Methylovirgula sp. 4M-Z18: one gene and its partner. The protein of the gene in region 2 interacts with the protein of the main gene of each other region in a pairwise test. Links are inferred from orthologs where the notes say so. Each region holds a gene or a part of one and is shown on either strand. Other genes may lie near its edges.

Region 1 (16,626 bases), 1.3 Mb from region 2 along the record:
CGGGCGCGGTGGGATCGAGGAAGTCCATGACTTGGAAATCGACCCCCGCGATCGGCTCGATGTCCAGAAGATCAATGCCGACGACCTTGCCTCTGCCCTCCGCCGATCCGACCTTTTGCGCCGCGATCTGCGACCATCCGCCGGGTGCGGCGCCGAGATCGACGATATTTTGCCCCGCCTTCAGGAGCTTATATTTTTCGTCGATTTCGATCAGCTTGAACGCCGCGCGCGAGCGATAACCTTCGCGCTTGGCGCGCGCGACGTAAGGGTCGTTCAACTGCCGTTGTAGCCAGCGGGTCGAGCTGACAGAGCGCTTGCCCGCCGTCTTCACCCGCGTCTTGAGCGACCGGCCACCTTCGCGGCCGGATCCGCCCCCTGTCTTGCCTGCCGTCATCTCGTCAGCTCATCCAATTGCCGCCATCGACATTATATGTCTGGGCAACGACATACAGGCCGCCGAAAAGTCGAGCAACTTTTCTGGAAAATGCTTTATCGCTTCTGCCGCGCCCGGTCCGCGTGCATCATCTGCGTCAGGAGCCCCTCGCGCAAGCCGCGATCGGCGATCCTCACGCGGCGCGCCGGAAAGGCCCGCCGGATCGCCTCGAAAATGGCGCAACCGGCAAGCACGAGGTCGGCGCGGTCGGGTCCGATACAGCCGTGCTGCGCCCGGTCGGAATAGGACATGGCGCGCAAATACGCCATCGCCGCATCGACCTCCAGACGGGACATCCACAGGCCGTCGACACGGCGACGGTCATATCGGGCAAGCCCGAGATGCACGCCGGCGAGGGTCGTGACCGTGCCGGAGGTCCCCAGGAGGTGGAAATTCTGGCACCGGCGCTCGCGTGAAAGGCGCGCGGCAAAATTGGCCAGCCCCTCCTCGACATGCGCGATCATCGCCTCGAACACTCCGGGAGAAACTTCCACGCCGCCGAATTTCTCGGCCAAGCTCACGACGCCGACAGGCAGCGACACCCAATCCTTGACCCGTCCACGCAAATTGCCGCAGTCGTGGCCATCCTCGGCCCGGTTCAGCCAAACCACCTCGCTCGAGCCGCCGCCGATGTCGAACAAGAGAATCGATTCGGCGCGCTCATCCGCGAGGGCCGCACAACCGGCCGCAGCCAAGTGCGCCTCGGCCTCACGATCGACGATTTCAAGGTCGAGGCCTGTCTCTTCATAGACGCGGTCGATAAAATCCTCGCCGTTTTCGGCCGCGCGGCAGGCCTCGGTGGCGATGAGTCTGGCGCGCATCACATGGCGCGCTTCCATCTTGTCCCGGCAAATATGCAATGCCGCGATGGTGCGTAAAATCGCGGCTTCGCCGAGCCTATTGGTCTGCGTCAGGCCCTCGCCAAGCCGCACAATCCGCGAAAAAGCGTCAACAATTTGAAAGCCTTCGTGAAATGGACGCGCGATCAGCAGACGGCAATTGTTGGTGCCCAGATCAAGCGCAGCGTAAGTTATCCGCGGGTCGCTCCGGCGCCCCGGTTGCGGATAGAAATCGCCATGAGGCTGAGGCGCGGTTTGAACCTCGTCCCCGCCTGCAAGCTGCGCCACCACTCCAAACTCCCCTCGGCGCCAACCGGGTTGGCGCAACCAGCCCATCGCGCGGACGCGCCCAGGCTGCACTTCACGGGGAGTGTAACAATGCTATGACGAATCTGCCAAGCTGAATTACAGGGGATTCATGACTTGGTTACTTTTGGCCCGCGCATTACCAGTGCCGATAATCGCCGTAGCCATAGCGATAGCCAGGACCCCAGCCCCCCACGACGACCGGGCCATAATAGTAGGGACGATGATAGCCGTAGTAATAATACGGTGCGGGAGCGCAGGCGGAGAGACCGATGGCGCTCAGAAGCAGTGACGAAATCAGAGCAATACGGATCTTGGACATCGAATACCCTCCAGCATCAGCCAAATCTTCGCGTCGCGCCGCTGAATATCGCGTGAATGAACAAGGTAAACAAAAGATGAGGGCGCGGGAAGCAATCCCCGCGCCCTGCGCCGATCCTTACCGCAGCGCCTTGAGCGCGGCGCGCCCGGCATAAACCGCCTGCGGCCCGAGCTCTTCTTCGATGCGGATGAGCTGATTGTATTTGGCCAATCTGTCAGAACGGGCCAGCGAGCCGGTTTTGATCTGGCCGCAATTGGTCGCGACCGCTAGGTCGGCAATGGTCGAATCCTCGGTCTCGCCCGAGCGGTGCGACATGACCGCGGTGTAGCCGGCGCGGTGCGCCATATCGACCGCGGCGAGCGTCTCGGTGAGCGACCCGATTTGATTGACCTTCACCAGGATCGAATTGGCGACGCCCTGCTTGATACCGTCGGCCAGACGCGTGACATTGGTGACGAACAGATCGTCGCCGACAAGCTGCGTTTTTGTGCCGATGAGGTCAGTCAGGATCTTCCAGCCCTTCCAATCGTCCTCGGCCATGCCGTCCTCGATCGTGATGATCGGGTAGCTCGCGGCCAGTTTGGCGAGATACTCGGCCTGCTCCTGGATCGAACGCGTTTTACCTTCACCTTCATAGACATAAGCGCCATCTTTGAAGAATTCGGTCGAAGCGCAGTCGAGGCCGAGGTGAACGTCTTGGCCGGGCTTGAAGCCCGCCGCCTCGATGGCTTTAACGCAGAAATCGAGCGCGGCCTCCGCCGAAGGCAGGTTGGGCGCAAAGCCGCCCTCGTCGCCGACATTGGTATTATGTCCAGCCTTCTTCAACGCACCCTTGAGCGTGTGGAAGATTTCCGAGCCCCAGCGCACCGCCTCCTTCAGGCTCGGCGCACCGGTCGGCAGCACCATGAATTCCTGGAAATCGATCGGATTGTCCGCATGCACGCCGCCATTGACGATGTTCATCATCGGCACGGGGAGCACGCGCGCCTGGGTGCCGCCGATATAGCGATAGAGCGGTAGACCGGACGCTTCGGCCGCGGCCTTGGCCACGGCGAGCGATACGCCGAGAATGGCGTTGGCGCCGAGCTTCGCCTTATTCGGCGTGCCGTCGAGCGCGATCATGGTTTCATCGATCTTGACCTGATCCTCGGCCTCGAGGCCGCCGATCGCCTCAAAAATATCGCGATTGACGCTTTCGACCGCTTTGAGCACGCCCTTGCCCATGAAACGCGCCTTGTCGCCGTCGCGCAGTTCCACCGCCTCATGCGCACCGGTCGAAGCGCCCGAGGGCACTGCGGCTCGGCCCATGGAACCGTCTTCGAGAATGACATCCACTTCAACCGTTGGATTGCCACGGGAATCCATGATTTCGCGAGCCACAATATCGACGATTGCTGTCATTACATCCTCACTTGAACGGCGATTACGACGCGCTTTTGTACGCGAAGGCGTCGCGGAGTCAAAGCCTCGAATCGCGTGACTCTTTGATGACAATCTTGCCGTTTGGACACAGGCGCTTTATCGGTTCTGCCCAGAACTCTTCCTGACCTTGTTAAGGTGCGATATGGCAAAATCCACGAAGCAATTGCATGCGCTCGGCCAGAGCGTCGCAATGCCCGACCATCCCGATGAAGCGATCCTGGAGCGCGTCCCGAACCCGCAAGCCGGAACCAATTACGTAGCGCGTTTCACGGTGCCGGAATTCACATCCGTCTGTCCGGTGACCAATCAGCCGGATTTTGCCCATCTTGTCATTGATTACGTGCCGGGCGCTTGGCTGGTCGAGTCGAAAAGCCTCAAGCTCTATCTGCTCGGCTTCCGCAACCACGGCGCCTTTCACGAGGATTGCACGGTGCGGATCGGCAAGGATCTCGTCAAATTGCTGAGGCCGAAATGGTTCCGCATCGGCGGCTATTGGTATCCGCGCGGCGGCATTCCGATCGACGTGTTCTGGCAGACCGGGACCGTGCCGAAGGGCACCTGGGTGCCCGATCAGGGTGTGGCATCATACCGCGGGCGCGGATGAGGCGCACCCTGGCCTAAGCAGGAACGTTGCTGGGCTTGCGTGCATTCTGGGCAAGCCCCGCCAGCATCGCCTGCCCTTCGGGCTGAATGAGGCCGGCGGACATGATGAGCTTGGCCGCCGTATCAGGCGACATAGGCACTTCGATCACATCCTTGGTCGGCAGATAGATGTAAAAGCCGGTGGTCGGGTTGGGCGTACAAGGCAAGAAGATCGACGTGAAATCTTCGCCTTCCGGCAAGTAGCCCGAGACCAACGGGCCGGGTTTCGACGAGATGAAAACCAGGGTCCACCAGCCCGGCATCGGATATTGCACCAGCCCGACTTTGCGGAAACTTGTTCCCGATTGCGAAAAAATCGTCTCGAACACCTGCTTCAGGCTTTTGTAGAGCCCGCGCACCACGGGCATGCGGCTCAAAATCCGCTCGCCCAGCCGCACCAGTGTCCGCCCGGCGATATTGGCGGTCAGGAATCCAAGCAGTGTGAGGCCGACAAGCGCGATGATCACGCCGATGCCGGGCACATGCCAGGGCAAATAAGTGTCGGGCAGCAAGGCGCGCGGGACAATCGGCGTCACCCAATGGTCGACCGTATCGATGAACCACCAGGCGATATAGGCCGTCGCGGCGACAGGCCCGACGATGACGATTCCGGTGAAAAAATAAGCTCTTAGCCGAGCGCCAAGACCGGTCCTGACCGGTTTGACATCGTCATGCAGGGGGTCGTTGAAAGACATTCGCTCTTCCACTATATCGCGACGGGGCCACCTCAAATTCGCGGCACCATGGCGATTTGGCGTCCGCAATGCAACTTAAGATTGTGACCGCTGCAAGACGCGCATCGAGCTAGAGGCATCCGCGCCTCGAAAGCATATCCCGGGCCAAATAGCGCGATGTGCAAAGCCATGCAAAGAAAATCTGCTTCGCCTTTAATCCACCCGCTCGAATAGGACGAGCGAACGGCCCTGCACGTCACAGATCTGGCCGACGCCAATATCGGCTTCCGGCAGGTCCGGATCGTCGGTGGCGAGCAGTCGCCTCCAGGCGGAGCCGTCATAGCAAGGTGGCAGCCGGAACGGCACGGGCTCATGATGGGCGTTGATAAGGACGAGCAAGGTGGCGTCCGAGCCGCGCTTGCGGATGCCGCTTGCTTGGGCACGGCCATCCAGGATCATGCCGAAGCATGGAATCTCTGCCGGATCGTCCCAGTTGGCGCTGGTCATCTCCTCGCCGCCGTGGTGAATCCAGGTCACTTCGCGGACATCGATGGCTTCGTTGGTGCGCTCGCCGATCAGGTAGCGCGAGCGGCGCAAGATCGGGTATTTGCGTCGCAATTGCATGAGGCGGCGCACGAAATCGACAAGGTCGCGGTTCCGTTCGGCAAGCCCCCAATCCACCCAACTGATGTCGCTGTCCTGACAATAAGCGTTGTTGTTGCCCTGCTGGGTGCGGCCGAATTCGTCCCCGGCCAGGATCATCGGCGTGCCCTGGGACAGCAGCAGCAGCGCCAACATATTGCGCTGCTGGCGCGCGCGCAGCGCATTGACGCCAGGATCGTCCGTCTGCCCCTCGACGCCGCAGTTCCACGAGCGGTTGTCGGCGCTGCCATCGCGGTTTTCCTCCCCATTCGCCTCGTTGTGGCGCTCGTTGTAGGAGACGAGATCGCGCAGGGTGAAGCCGTCATGGGCGGTGAGGAAGTTCACCGACGACCAAGGCTTGCGGCCGCGATGGTCGAACTTGTCAGGCGAGCCGCACAGGCGCCGGGCTAGCGCGGCGGGTCTCGCCTTGCCACGCCAGAAATCGCGAGCGGTGTCGCGATAGATATCGTTCCACTCCGCCCAACCCGGCGTGAAGCCTCCCACCTGGTAGCCGCCCGGACCGACATCCCAGGGTTCGGCGATCAGCTTGACGTTTTCCAGCACCGGATCCTGCCCCACCGCCTTGAGGAAGCCGCTCTCGGGATTAAAGCCGTCCACATCGCGCGCCAGGATAGTGCCGAGGTCGAAGCGAAAACCGTCGACATGCATCTCGTTCACCCAGTATCGCAGGCTGTCCGTCACCATCTGAATGACACGCGGATGGCTGACATTGACCGTGTTCCCGGTGCCGGTGTCATTGATGTAATAACGTTTCTGATCGGGCATCAGCCGGTAATAGGAAGCGTTGTCGATGCCTTTGAAGGACAGGGTCGGTCCAAGCTCGTTGCCCTCCGCGGTATGATTGTAAACCACGTCGAGGATGACCTCGAGCCCAGCATCGTGGAAGCGCGCCACCATCTGCTTGAACTCGGCCAGCACGTTCTGCGGATCGGCGGCATAGCGCGGATCGGGCGCGAAGAAGCCGATAGAATTGTAGCCCCAATAGTTTCTGAGGCCACGGTTGAGCAGATGGTCGTCGTCCACGAACGTGTGGACGGGCAGAAGCTCCACGGTGGTGACGCCGAGCCCCCTGATGTGCTGCAGCGATTGGGTAGCGGCAAGGCCGGCATACGTGCCCCGCAGGTGCTCAGCGATATTGGGATGGCGCTGGGTGAAGCCCTTTGCATGGGTCTCGTAGATGATCGTCTGGTCCCAGGGGACAAGCGAGCGATTGCCAGGCCAGTCGAAGCGCGTGTCCACCACCATGCATTTGGGAATGAAGGGGGCGCTGTCACGCTCGTCGAAGGAAAGGTCGCCCTCGCCCAGCGTGTAGCCGAACACCGCCGGGTTCCAGGTCAGCGCACCGAAATGCGAGCGGGCGTAGGGATCGAGCAGGAGCTTATTGGGATTGAAGCGATGCCCCGCCTCCGGCTCATAAGGACCATGGACGCGATAGCCGTAGAGCATGCCGGGACTGACATCGGGCAGATAGCCGTGCCAGATCTCGTCGGTGAATTCCGGCAGTTCGATGCGCTCGACCTCCTGCTCGCCGCTCGCATCGAAGAGGCAGACTTCGACCTTGGTGGCATTGGCCGAGAACAGGGCGAAGTTGGTGCCCGATCCGTCCCATATCGCCCCGCGCGGATGCGGATGGCCCTCGCGGATTCTCGTCCTACCCAGATAGGTCATGCCGCCATCCTTCCTTCCGGGAGATGCCGTGTCCAAAGCCACGGCACCCCTCTGCAACGAGCCCTACCTTGCGGTGGCTCCCATCCGATGGCTGACCCGGCTTCGCACGTTTCATTGGTATCCAAACAACCTGGATACCATTGAAATATCGCGCCATGACAGGATCATTGCGACAGGAAAGAACTTTATTATTTCCACACAGGAGAAAGAAGCGATTTTCTTCCCTACTCGACCGTCACGCTCTTGGCGAGGTTGCGGGGCTGATCCGCATCCTTCCCCATCAGGACGGCGGTATGATAGGCGATCATCTGCATTGGCACCGCATAAGGGATGGCGGCGAAATCCGGTGGCATCTCAGGCATGGTGATGGTCGCCATGACGTCCAGCGAGGCCTCTAGCGCCGCGCGGCTGTCGGAAATCAGAATAATCTTGCCGCCGCGCGCCGCCACCTCCTGCATGTTGGACACGGTCTTTTCGAACCACGGATCGTAGGGCGCCATGACGATGACGGGCATGGTCTCATCGATCAGTGCGATCGGCCCGTGCTTGAGCTCGCCCGCCGCATAACCTTCTGCGTGAATATAGGAAAGTTCTTTGAGCTTCAGCGCGCCTTCGAGCGCGAGCGGATAGGATGTGCCCCGACCGAGATAGAGCACGTCGTTGGTATGGGTGAGCTGATGCGCGATCATTTCGATCATGCTTTCGCGCTTCGCGGCTTCGGCCATCAGACCAGGTGTGTTGATGAGTTCCGCAACGAGCCGCCGCTCCGTTTCTTCGCTGAGCACGCCGCGCGCGCGGCCGAAAGCGATCGCAAGACAGGCGAGGACCGCCAATTGGCACGTGAAAGCCTTGGTCGAGGCAACGCCGATTTCGGGCCCGGCAAGAGTCAATGCGGCAATGTCGCTTTCGCGCGCCATCGTGGATGTGGGCACATTGATGACGCCAATAATGTGCTGGCCATGATCTTTCGCATAACGCAGCGACGCGAGCGTATCGGCCGTTTCGCCCGATTGCGAGACGACGATCATGACGCCGCTTTCTTCCATCGGCGCTTCGCGATACCGGAACTCCGACGCCACATCGATGTCGATGATGATCCGGGCGAATTTTTCGAACCAATATTTTGCCACGAGCCCGGCGATATAGGCTGTGCCGCAGGCAGAAATCGTGATGCGTGAAACCTTTGACGCGTCGAACGGAAGGTCGAACGGCAGCCGCACTCTGCCCGCCGCCATGTCGAGATAATGCGCCAGCGTGCGGCCGACGACTTCCGGCTGCTCGTGGATCTCCTTCGCCATGAAGTGACGATAATTGCCTTTGTCGATCAGAAAGGCGCTTGCCTGACTCTTGATCTTCTTGCGGTTGACCAAACGGCCCTTGGCGTCACGGAACTCTGCCGTGTCGCGAGTCAGAACTACCCAATCGCCATCCTCCAGATAGGTGATCATTTCGGTGAACGGCGCCAACGCCAGCGCATCCGAGCCAAGATACATTTCACCGTCGCCGTAGCCCACGGCAAGGGGAGCGCCCTGCCGCGCGCCGATCAGAAGATTGTCCTCCCCATTGAACAGGAAGGCCAAGGCAAAGGCGCCGCGCAGTCTCGGCAATGCAGCAGCAACGGCGTCGGCCGGCGCCTTGCCCTGATTCATTTCGTCGGTGACGAGATGGGCGACGACCTCTGAATCCGTTTCGGTCGCAAACTTATGCCCCTTGCCCTGCAGTTCTTCGCGCAATTCGCGGAAATTTTCGATAATGCCGTTGTGAACCATCGCGACTTTGCCGGAGGCGTGCGGATGGGCGTTGTTTTCGGTCGGGCGGCCATGGGTCGCCCAGCGGGTGTGGCCGATGCCGATATGTCCCTTCAACGGCTCGGCGACGAGTTTGGCCGCGAGATTCTTCAGCTTGCCCTCGGCTCGCCGACGGGCCAGTTGCCCATCTTCCAACGTAGCGATGCCGGCGGAATCATAGCCGCGATATTCAAGCCGTTTCAGCGCCTCGATGATCTCAGGCGCCGCGGGCGCTTTTCCGACAATTCCGACAATTCCGCACATGCGACTGATGCTCCGTTCAATTCAACTCTTTGATCAAGCTTTAAGAAAATCCCGCCCGCGCGTGAAATCACGAATGGTGAAATCCGGTGACAGCCTTAAAAAAGCGCGATCATCACTTTTTGTGGCTTTGCGCCTTGGCCGCGGCCTGCCGCGCATGAAACGACGCGGCCCACCCCTCCTTCATGATCTGCCGGCCGCGCCCGACCGCCAACGCATCATCGGGCACGTCCTTGGTGATGACCGATCCTGAGCCGACATAGGCGCCGCGACCGATCTTGACCGGCGCGACCAGCGCAGAATTCGAGCCGATAAAGGCCTGCGCACCGATCTCGGTGAGCGATTTGAAATAGCCGTCGTAATTGCAGGTGATGGTTCCCGCACCGATATTCGCCTCCGCCCCGACCCGCGCGTCGCCGATATAGGAAAGATGGCTGACTTTGGCGCCCGCACCGATCGTGGCTGCTTTGGTCTCGACGAAATTGCCGATTTTGACCTCCGGCCCGAGATCGGTGCCGGGCCGCAACCTGGCGAAGGGCCCGACCGTCGCACCTTGGCCGACGGTCGCGCCCTCCAGATGCGAGAAGGCGTGGATTACCGCGCCATCGGCAACTTTGACGCCTGCGCCAAACATCACATTGGGCTCGATCGTCACGTCGCGGCCGATCTCTGTATCATGCGCAAAAAATACCGTCTCGGGCGCCTGCAAGGTCACGCCATCGCGCATCGCCCGTTCGCGTTTTCGCGCCTGAAACAAAGCCTCGCATGTGGCGAGCTGCACACGATCGTTGATGCCCATGACTTCGCTTTCTGGCACGACGAACACGCGGGATCGCAGGCCCTTGGCGCGAGCCACTTCGACACAATCGGTGAGGTAATATTCTTTTTGTGCATTATTCGGCCGGATCTGCGACAGGAGTTCCAGTGCGCGGTGTCCGTCAAGCGCCATGATGCCGCCATTGCACAGCTTCACGAGGCGCTCGGCCTCGCTCGTGTCCTTGTGCTCGCGAATCGCAATCAGGTCGCCGTCCTGAACCAGAAGCCGTCCATAGCCCGTCGGATCCTTGGCTTCGAACCCCAGCACCGCGACCGTGGCGCCGCCCGCGATCAGCGCGCGCATGTGACGATAGGTTTCCGGCAAGACGAGCGGCGTGTCGCCGAAGGCGATGATGACGTCGTCATAGCCCTTCGCCAGTGTGTCACGGGCGGCGAGCACCGCATGCGCCGTGCCTTTGCGCTCCGCCTGCACGAAAATCTCGGCATCCGGGGCAAAGCGCCGCGCTTCGGCGGCCACATTGTCATGATCCGGGCCGATGACCACGGCGAGCCCATCGGCCTCAAAGGCCGCGACGCTCTTCAGCACATGGCCAAGCAGGGACAGGCCCGCGACCTGATGGAGCACCTTGGGCTTGGCCGAACGCATACGCGTTCCCTCGCCCGCCGCCAGAATGATCGCCAAACAGGAGCGGCGGGGCACTTGGTCGTGATCGGTCATTCAGCTTCCATTCACGTCATTGGTGAAAATAGAACTACGTCGCTCATTTTGCCCCGAAGGCGTCAAAAACAAGCTCGCCAATCTGGTTGATAGGCTATAGAGACAAACGGCGGTGTGTGGCTATCCTTATATACTGCGAATTTGCAAGTTCCAGCCAAAGGATACCTGAAGAGCCGATGGAACGAGCCAAAGCAGGTTTCTTGATTTGATGATGGAACGTCGTGTTATCCTGAAAATGACCGCTGCCACATTTGCTGCCGGGATGACGCAATCTCTCTTCTCCCCAGCCTCAGCGCAGACCCCGCCTGCTCCGGCGCAACCTATTGCATTTGATCCGACCCACTTGGTGGAACAGGCGCGCGAGCTTGCAAAAAAGCCATTTGTCGCGCCCCCGACCGATTTGCCCGAGCCGTTTACCGATCTCACCTATGATCAATATGTCGGCCTCCGCGCCAAGCCCGATGCGGTACAATGGGTCAAGGACAATGTCGGCTTCGAGATCGAGCCCCTCCACCGCGGCTATATTTTCTCGGCGCCGATGGAGATCAATCTCGTCGTGGACGGAACGGTGCAGCGGCTCGCCTACAAGGCCAGCGACTTTGATTTCGGGCATTTGCAGCCCCCGCTGAATATTGCAGACATCGGTTTTTCCGGGTTCCGTGTCCTGCAGCCGCGCGACAATGCGCCGGCGATCGACGTGGCGATTTTTCAAGGGGCCAGCTTCTTCCGGGCCCTCGCTAAAGGCCAAGCCTATGGCGTTTCGGCCCGGGCGCTCGCGATCCGCACCGCGGATGGAGTCAAAGGCGAGGAGTTTCCAGTCATCCGCGCCGTATGGATCGAAAAACCGACCTTGGCCGCCAACGCCCTCGTCATCCATGCACTGTTGGATTCGGAAAGTGTTACCGGGGCTTATCGCTTTACCCTGCATCCCGGCGACGCCACAATCATCGACACGGAATGCACGCTCATTCCTCGAGTCGATATCGACCATTTCGGCCTAGCCCTCATGCAGGCAAGCTATCTCTTCGGCAGCCTGGACCGGCACCATTCCGAAGATATCCGCCCGAATGTCTATGACGTGAGCGGCCTGCAAATCGAAAAGGGCAATGGCGAGTGGATTTGGCGGCCGGTCTCGAACCGCGAAACCCTACAGATTTCGGTGTTCGCCGACCAAAACCCCAAAGGATTCGGGCTTCTGCAGCGGGACCGCAATTTCGAGCGGTTCCAGGACGACGATCAGCATTGGGAGCGCCGCCCCTCCTTGTGGATCGAGCCGATCGGCGATTGGGGCGAAGGTTCGGTCATTCTGATCGAAATTCCGTCGGATTTCGAAGTTAACCAGAATATTATAGCCTATTGGCGGCCCAAACAGGTGCTCGCCGCCAACAGCGAAACGCAATTTGCCTATCGCCAGTTCTGGTGCTGGCATCCACCCGCGCAACCGCCGCTCGCGCATGTGACCGGCGCGCGCAGCGGCAAGGCCGGCAAACGTCGCCGCTTTATGGTCGATTTCGCCGGTGATATTTTAGGTGACCCGGCTCAGAGTGGTGATATCAAGGCCAATCTGTGGGCGGGCGCCGGCACGATCTCGAACGTCAGGAGTTTTCCCTCACGCGAGACCAAGACCTTCCGGGTCAGTTTCGATCTTGATCCGGGCAGTGAAACCCTTGCCGAACTCCGCCTTGTGCTGGAGAACGGCGGCAAACCAATGAGTGAGACTTGGCTTTATCGATGGACGCCTTGACGAGCCTCGCACCCATCCCAGCATCGGACCGGCTCCGCGAAACACCGCAGGACCAGCAGGACGCGCACGCCTTGACCCAGGCGATGCCGCCTGAGTCCGCGCTTGAGATGCCGGTCCAGAGTTTCTCCCAATTCGCCCGCGCCAGCCGTCGCAAGCGGCAGGCACCGCACCTTGCGCGCTCGCCTTGGTTTTCACGGTTCGTCGTCTTTATCGGTGGTTTGGCCCTCACTGCCTATGGCGCATGGCAAATGTACCAAGTGGTCGACATCGGCGGCGTGACGTTGCTGCAGTGGGTGCTGCTCATTCTCTTCGTCATCAATTTCTCGTGGATCGCCCTCGCCTTCACCTCGGGCGTCGTCGGCTTCTTCTGGCTCCTGTCAGGGCGCGGCAAAGTGCCGCCCATGCCGAAAACCTTGAACGGCCGCACCGCCATCGTGATGCCGATCTACAATGAAGCGCCGAGCCGTGTTTTCGGCGCCGTGCAGGCGATTTACGAGGATGTCCAGGCTACGGGCCTCGGCGAGCATTTCGACTATTTTTTCCTATCCGACACGACGAATCCCGATGTTTGGATCGCCGAGGAGCGCGCCTTGCTCGCCATGCGGCAGCGGCTCGGCCCCGATGCGCGGATCTATTACCGTCACCGCCCGAAGAATACCGCGCGCAAGGCCGGCAATATCGGCGATTTCGTTAGCCGTTGGGGCGGCGCCTACGATCACATGCTGGTCCTCGACGCCGACAGCCTGATGACCGCGCATTCGATCGTCTGCCTCGCGGCGGCGATGGAAGCCGATCCCGACAGCGGCATCATCCAAACGCTGCCGCTGGTCATCAACCGTAATACGCTTTTCGCCCGCGTCCAGCAGTTCGCCGCCCGAATCTACGGGCCGGTGATCGCGGCCGGCCTCTCCTGCTGGATGGGCCGTGACGGCAATTATTGGGGCCACAATGCGATCATCCGCACCGCGGCTTTTGCCGCCCATTGCGGCCTGCCGAATCTCTCCGGGCGGCCGCCGTTCGGCGGCCACGTGCTAAGCCACGACTTCGTCGAAGCGGCGCTCATCCGCCGCGCCGGCTATGCGGTCTATATGCTGCCGGCGCTGGGCGGCTCCTATGAGGAAAGCCCGCCATCCTTGATCGATGTCGCGGCGCGCGACCGGCGCTGGGCGCAAGGCAACATGCAGCATCTGCGCATCCTGCCAGCGAAGGGCCTGCATCTTGCAACCCGCCAGCATTTCGCGACCGGCATCATGGGCTACCTCGCCTCGCCCTTCTGGATGGCGCAATTGCTAGTCGGTATCATCATCGTGATTCAGGCGAGTTATATCCGGCCCGAATATTTCACCAGCGATTTCTCGCTCTTCCCGGCCTGGCCGCGGTTCGACGCAGTACGCGCGTTGCAACTCTTCGGCACGACTATGGGGATCCTGCTGGCGCCGAAACTGTTCGGCCTAATCGTCGCCATTTTTGACGGCGAAACGCGGCGCGGCGCGGGCGGCGTCCTAGCCCTGTGCCTGTCCGCCGTCGTGGAAGTCGTAATGTCGGCGCTGCTCGCCCCGATCATGATGCTGATCCAGACCGGCTCGGTGATGCAGATCGTCTCGGGCCGCGACACGGGATGGAACCCGCAGCGCCGCGACGACGGATCGATTCCCTTCGCGGATATCGTGCGGCGCCATCGCTCACATGTCGCCATGGGCATCGTGACGCTAATCGCCGGCCTCATGATCTCGCCGTCTCTGGTTGCCTGGATGTCGCCGACGATCGCCGGCCTCGTCCTCGCCATCTTCATTTCCTGGGCGAGCGGGCAGAAATCGATCGGCCTCTTCCTGCGCCGGCTCGGGCTCTTGACCACGCCCGAAGAGCTTGTGCCGCCACCGATCGCGGTGCGCGCCAATGCGCTTGCGGAAGAACTTGCCCAATTGGGGCTCGACGACGCGGATGGGCTCGCGGTGATTCACGACGATCCCACCTTCCGCGACATTCATGACGCCTTCTTGCCGGTTTCCAAGCCGCGTCGGCGCGGCGACATCGAGACGGAGCGGGCGGTCGCGGAGGCCAAGCTCAACGACGCGCGCGACCTGACCGAAGCCGTGGCGTGGCTGAAGCCCAAGGAGCGCATGGTTGTCTTACACGACCGCGCTCTGATCGACGTCCTCGCCCGCCTGCCCGCCACGAGTGCCGACGCCGAAGTCCGGTCCATACGCCCGCGTCCATGATCACGGCAAAAGACTGCGCTGGCGCTCCAGCGCAGATGTCCTAAAATTGCGGCATGCGCTACCCGCCTTCCCTCCTTGAAGAAATAAAGGCCCGGTTGCCCGCATCGCAGGTGATCGGGCGACGGGTGAAGCTCGTCAAAAAAGGGCGCGAATGGGCTGGCCTCTCACCTTTCACGGCAGAAAAAACGCCCAGCTTCTACGTGAACGATCAGAAACAATTCTACCACGATTTCTCATCCGGCAAGCACGGCGACATTTTCAGCTTCGTTATGGACACCGAAGGCCTCTCCTTCCCCGAGACGGTAGAGCGCCTTGCCATGGAAGCCGGCGTGGCGCTGCCGGAAGCCTCGCCGGAAATGGTTCAGCGCGAAGAACGGCGCAAGGACCTTTATGATGTCTGCGAGCTCGCATGCCAATTTTTCGAAGGGCGCCTGCAATCAACGCTCGGCGCTGACGCCCGCGCTTATCTGCAAAAGCGCGGCATGTTGCAGGCGACCCAGGCCGAGTTTCGCATCGGCTATGCGCCCGACAGCCGCGACGCGTTGAAGACCTATCTGCTCCAGCACGGGATTCGCGAAGATCAACTCCTGCGCGCAGGCCTCATCATTCAGCCGGACGATGGGCGCAATACTTATGATCGTTTTCGCGGCCGCGTGATGATTCCGATTCAGGACAGCAAGGGCCGCGTGGTCGCCTTCGGCGGCCGGGTGCTGAGTGCCGACGCCAAGCCGAAATATCTCAATTCGCCGGAGACGGAACTCTTTCATAAGGGCTCCATGGTTTTCAACGCGCATCGCGCCCGCGGGCCAGCGCATGACCTTGGCACCATCGTCGTGACGGAAGGCTATCTCGACGCGATCGCCGTATGGCAAGCCGGCTTCAAGCCGGTCGTCGCCTCGCTCGGCACAGCGTTTACCGAGGACCAAATCGCCGCTCTGTGGCAATTCGCGCCGGAGCCAGTCATCTGCTTCGATGGCGATCGGGCGGGCTTGAGTGCAGCGAATCGGGCGGTGGATCGCATCCTGCCGGTCCTCAAGACCGGTTATTCGTTCCACTTCGCTTATCTGCCCGGCGGCCAGGATCCAGACGATCTGATCCGGCAAAGCGGCCTCGACGCTTTCCGCGCCGTCCTCGCGGATGCAAAGCCCCTGTGGGATGTGTTCTGGGCACGCGAGACCGAGAATGCTGCCCTCAAAACACCGGAACAGCGCGCCGTTCTCGACAAGACACTGCGCGACGCGGCGCAGACGATCGTCGATCCGCTGGTGCAGAAATATTATCGTGATCAGATCTACCAGTCGCTGCGCAATTTGTTCTGGCGTCTCGACCGCCCCGGCCGTGGCGCCGGCGCGCCGGCAATGGGCCGCGCGGGCATCCAGATTCCGCCCGCCGCAGCGGGCAGCCTTTCACTCTACGAACGGGACTTTCTCGGCCTCGCAGTCGAATATCCCGATCTCTTCTCACAGGTCATGGACCGGATCGGCCGCCTGCATCTGCACGGCGCGCTCGACGATTCGACGCATGATGAATTCCTGCACGAACTGATCCGTCTGCATCACGAAATCGAACCGCTCGACGCTGCGCGTCTGCACGAGGAAATCGATCCGCGTTTCTCGCCCCTGCTTGACAATGTGCATGGGTGCGCCTCGGAGGGTACCATCCTCGGGCACAGGCTCTTTCAACGCATGCCGATCTTGCGCACGCGGCCGCCGGAAGATTTCATTGCCCGCTATTTCGCCCATCTGATGGACCGGTTTCTCGTGCGCGAACTCGAGACCGAAGTGGCGTCGATGGAACAGATCGGCGACTTGCATGACGCGCGCATCGTCGAGTTGATCGATTTGCGCGAGCACGTACGGCATGAAGAGTCGGCGCTCGCGGAAGAGGCGGAGAACTATAAGAGCCTGCCGGCGTCGACGACGTTTTCGGCTTGAGCCGAACGCCTTGGCCATTGGCCTAGTTGGTTGCCTTCGTGTGACGCGCTATTCGTGAATGCCGGAAATATCGGGCGTCTCCCAAGCCAGATGCTGGCCGCCGTCGAGCGCGATCAATTGCCCGGTGAGCGACGGCGTTCTTAAGATCCACTCGATCGTCGCGCCGAACTCGCCCAGGTCCGGCCCGCGGTGCAGCAGCACGGCTTGTTGCTGGCGC
Region 2 (2,872 bases):
TGCACCGCGAGGCAGGTGTCGAGCACGTCGGACGAAGTCATGCCCTGGTGCACGAAGCGCGAATCCGGCCCGATGAATTCGGCGAGATGGGTCAGAAAGGCGATGACGTCATGCTTGGTGACGCGCTCGATCTCGTCGATCCGCGCGACGTCGAAGGTGACATTGCCGGCCTTTTCCCAAATCGCCTTGGCGCTTTCCTTCGGGATCACGCCGAGTTCGGCGAGCGCGTCACAGGCATGCGCCTCGATCTCGAACCAGATCTTGAACCGCGTCTGCGGCTCCCAGATTGCAACCATATCGGGGCGGGAATAGCGGGGGATCATATGCGGCAACTCTTTACGAAAAAGGATTTATCCCCTTTCCGTAACCGTCCCTCCGGCTTGAGGCAAGCTCTCGCGCGGCTCTTGCACAACGGATTGGACTTCTGCCGGTTTGGGCCGCGGAAAGGCGCATTTGCCTGTGCCGATAAACGGAGATGAGGGAATTAAGATGGAACGGCTTGCCGAAGTAATATGTTCATGCTATGTTCCGGCTTGCTCAGGGGTAAAATGTCAAAGGATTCAGATCTATGAGGCTCGAAGATCAAATTGAAAAGCTTGCTGCGCTTGGGCTGGAGCTCGATAAGGGCGTTACGGTTGACGACTTGCTTTATTCATATCCGCGAGAGGATTATGAGAGTAGCCCATTCAACCTGATTCTATTGATGTTCGGCTCCGAAGTTGAGCGCGAGCCTTGGGGGCGAAACATATGTTCGAGGGCTTACGACCTCGATATGGAGTGTATCTCGTCTGACGAAGACTATGTCAGGATTGCCGAGCGCCTCTGCCTCGTGGCCGGGAGAGAGGGAGCGCTCGCAGACATCCAGTGCTCTCTCGATTTCAAATCCGATACGGGATGGCTTGAATACGGCGTCGATGATGCGCGGCGGCGCCGGAGCATCAAGATCGATAGCGATTGGGCCGACCCGGACGTGATCGAGCACGTGCTCCGCGATTTGCAACGCGACGGCAAGCGGTTCTTCGGCCTAGATAACGGCCAAGGGTCAGTCTATTTCTATCTCGATGACGCGACAGCGCTCGAACTGAACAGATTGTCCGGAGACGCCCTTGAGGCCGCATTGCCGGATTAGGGTTGAAACTCGATCATAGCAGAAGCTCGATCAGGCTTTCTCGCCGCGCGCCCGCATCGCTGCTTCGCGGATGGCGGCGATATTTGCCGCATAGGCTTTCGCGCCGCCTTTGAACACCGACGAGCCGGCCACAAGGTAATTCGCGCCGGCCACCGCCACCTGCGCTGCGGTCTCCGCCGTGATGCCGCCGTCGACCTCGATCTCGATCTCGCGGCCGGCGATCATCGCCTTGACCGCGCGGATCTTGTCGAGCTGCGACGCCAAGAACTTCTGGCCGCCGAAGCCGGGATTGACCGTCATCACCAGCACCAGATCGACCATGTCGAGTACATGGGCGATGGCGGTCTCCGACGTGCCCGGATTGAGCGCGACGCCGGCCCGCTTGCCGAGCGCGCGAATCGCCTGCAGCGAGCGGTGCAGATGCGGGCCGGCCTCGGCATGCACGGTGATGCGATCGCTGCCGGCTTTGGCGAAAGCTTCCAGATAGGGGTCGGCCGGGGAAATCATCAGATGGGTGTCGAACATCCGGTCGGTAACCGGGCGGATCGCGCGCACCACATCCGGTCCGAAGGTGATATTGGGCACGAAATGCCCGTCCATCACATCGATATGGATCATGTCGGCACCAGCCTCGACCACGGCCTGAACCTCGGCGCCAAGCTGGGCGAAATCGCTGGCCAGGATGGACGGCAGAATGACGAGGGGACGCATGGCAACTCCGGCGGTCTTCGATAGGCGGGTAGGAGGCATGCGCGTAGCACGGCGGGCGGGAAATCGGAAGACAGAACGCGACGAAGCGCATAATCTGCGCACAAGCGTTGAGATTGCCGTTTCGGATGAAGAGGTTGCGGATGACGTTCAAGGCGGATGTCGCGGTATTGGGAGCCGGTATGGTCGGGGTTTCCACCGCGCTGCATTTGCAGGCGAAGGGCCGGTCGGTGGTTCTGATCGACCGGAACGGCGAGGCGGGGGAAGAGACGAGCTACGGCAATGCCGGGATCATCGAGCGCTCGTCGATCTTCCCCTATATGTTTCCGCGCAATTTCAACCTCTTGCGCAAATACGCCCTCAATGCGCTGCCCGAGGCGCACTACCATGTGGCGGCAGTGCCGAAATTCCTGCCCTGGCTGGTCCGCTATTTCGGCAATTCCTCGCACGAAATGTCCTGGCAGATCGCCATGGCGTCGCGGCCGCTGATCGAGAATTGCCTCGTCGAGCACAAAGCCCTGATGGCACAGGCCGGCGCGGAGCACCTCCTGCGCGACGTCGGCTGGCTGAAAGTGTTCCGTACGCAGCGCTCGATGGACCAGGGCGTGGCGGAAGTTGCGCGCCTCAAGCCGTTCGGCATCAACTATCGCATCCTCGATGCTGCAAGCGTGCGCGCTTTGGAGCCGCATCTCGATGCAAGCGTGATCGGCGGCATCCATTTGCTCGATCCCGGCTTCGTGCCCGATCCAGGCGCGCTGGTGAAGGCCTATGCCGCTTTGTTCGAGCAGCGCGGCGGCGATTTCGTCAAGGGCGATGCGCGGACCTTAGGCCAGGACGCGGACGGATGGGGCATCGACACGGAAGATGGCCGTCTGCATGCGCGCGACGCGGTGATCGCGCTCGGGCCCTGGTCGGACGACGTGTTCAAGCCGCTCGGCTACAAACTCCCGCTGTCGATCAAGCGCGGCTATCACCTGCATTTCACCGCGCAGGGTGGCGCGACACTCAATCGCCCGATCTATGACGCCGACGGCG

The links.
Region 1: the proteins of rpe (region 2) and eno interact in binary tests that used the Escherichia coli proteins (3 or more experiments, as listed by UniProt). The link is inferred for Methylovirgula sp. 4M-Z18 from one-to-one orthologs.

What each region holds. Positions count from the first base shown.
Region 1 is NZ_CP149574.1:2,211,867-2,228,492, forward strand. Bases 1,160-4,105 are described here. They hold eno (phosphopyruvate hydratase), read right to left. Parts: upstream 3,302-4,105; coding sequence 2,018-3,301; downstream 1,160-2,017. Other genes in these bases: V9T28_RS10295 (Ppx/GppA phosphatase family protein), read right to left, coding at 1,160-1,560; V9T28_RS10300 (hypothetical protein), read right to left, coding at 1,718-1,900; queF (preQ(1) synthase), read left to right, coding at 3,465-3,926; V9T28_RS10315 (DUF502 domain-containing protein), read right to left, coding at 3,940-4,105. In the rest of the region: V9T28_RS10290 (RlmE family RNA methyltransferase), read right to left, coding at 1-394; more of V9T28_RS10295, read right to left, coding at 490-1,159; more of V9T28_RS10315, read right to left, coding at 4,106-4,659; glycogen debranching protein GlgX, read right to left, coding at 4,852-6,969; glmS (glutamine--fructose-6-phosphate transaminase (isomerizing)), read right to left, coding at 7,194-9,020; bifunctional UDP-N-acetylglucosamine diphosphorylase/glucosamine-1-phosphate N-acetyltransferase GlmU, read right to left, coding at 9,133-10,512; V9T28_RS10335 (glucan biosynthesis protein), read left to right, coding at 10,724-12,256; glucans biosynthesis glucosyltransferase MdoH, read left to right, coding at 12,244-14,475; dnaG (DNA primase), read left to right, coding at 14,571-16,409; V9T28_RS10350 (SDR family oxidoreductase), read right to left, coding at 16,458-16,626. UniProt on the Escherichia coli protein: Catalyzes the reversible conversion of 2-phosphoglycerate (2-PG) into phosphoenolpyruvate (PEP). It is essential for the degradation of carbohydrates via glycolysis.
Region 2 is NZ_CP149574.1:891,157-894,028, forward strand. It holds rpe (ribulose-phosphate 3-epimerase), read right to left. Parts: upstream 1,841-2,872; coding sequence 1,160-1,840; downstream 1-1,159. Other genes in the region: purB (adenylosuccinate lyase), read right to left, coding at 1-323; V9T28_RS04045 (hypothetical protein), read left to right, coding at 569-1,129; V9T28_RS04055 (NAD(P)/FAD-dependent oxidoreductase), read left to right, coding at 1,981-2,872. UniProt on the Escherichia coli protein: Catalyzes the reversible epimerization of D-ribulose 5-phosphate to D-xylulose 5-phosphate.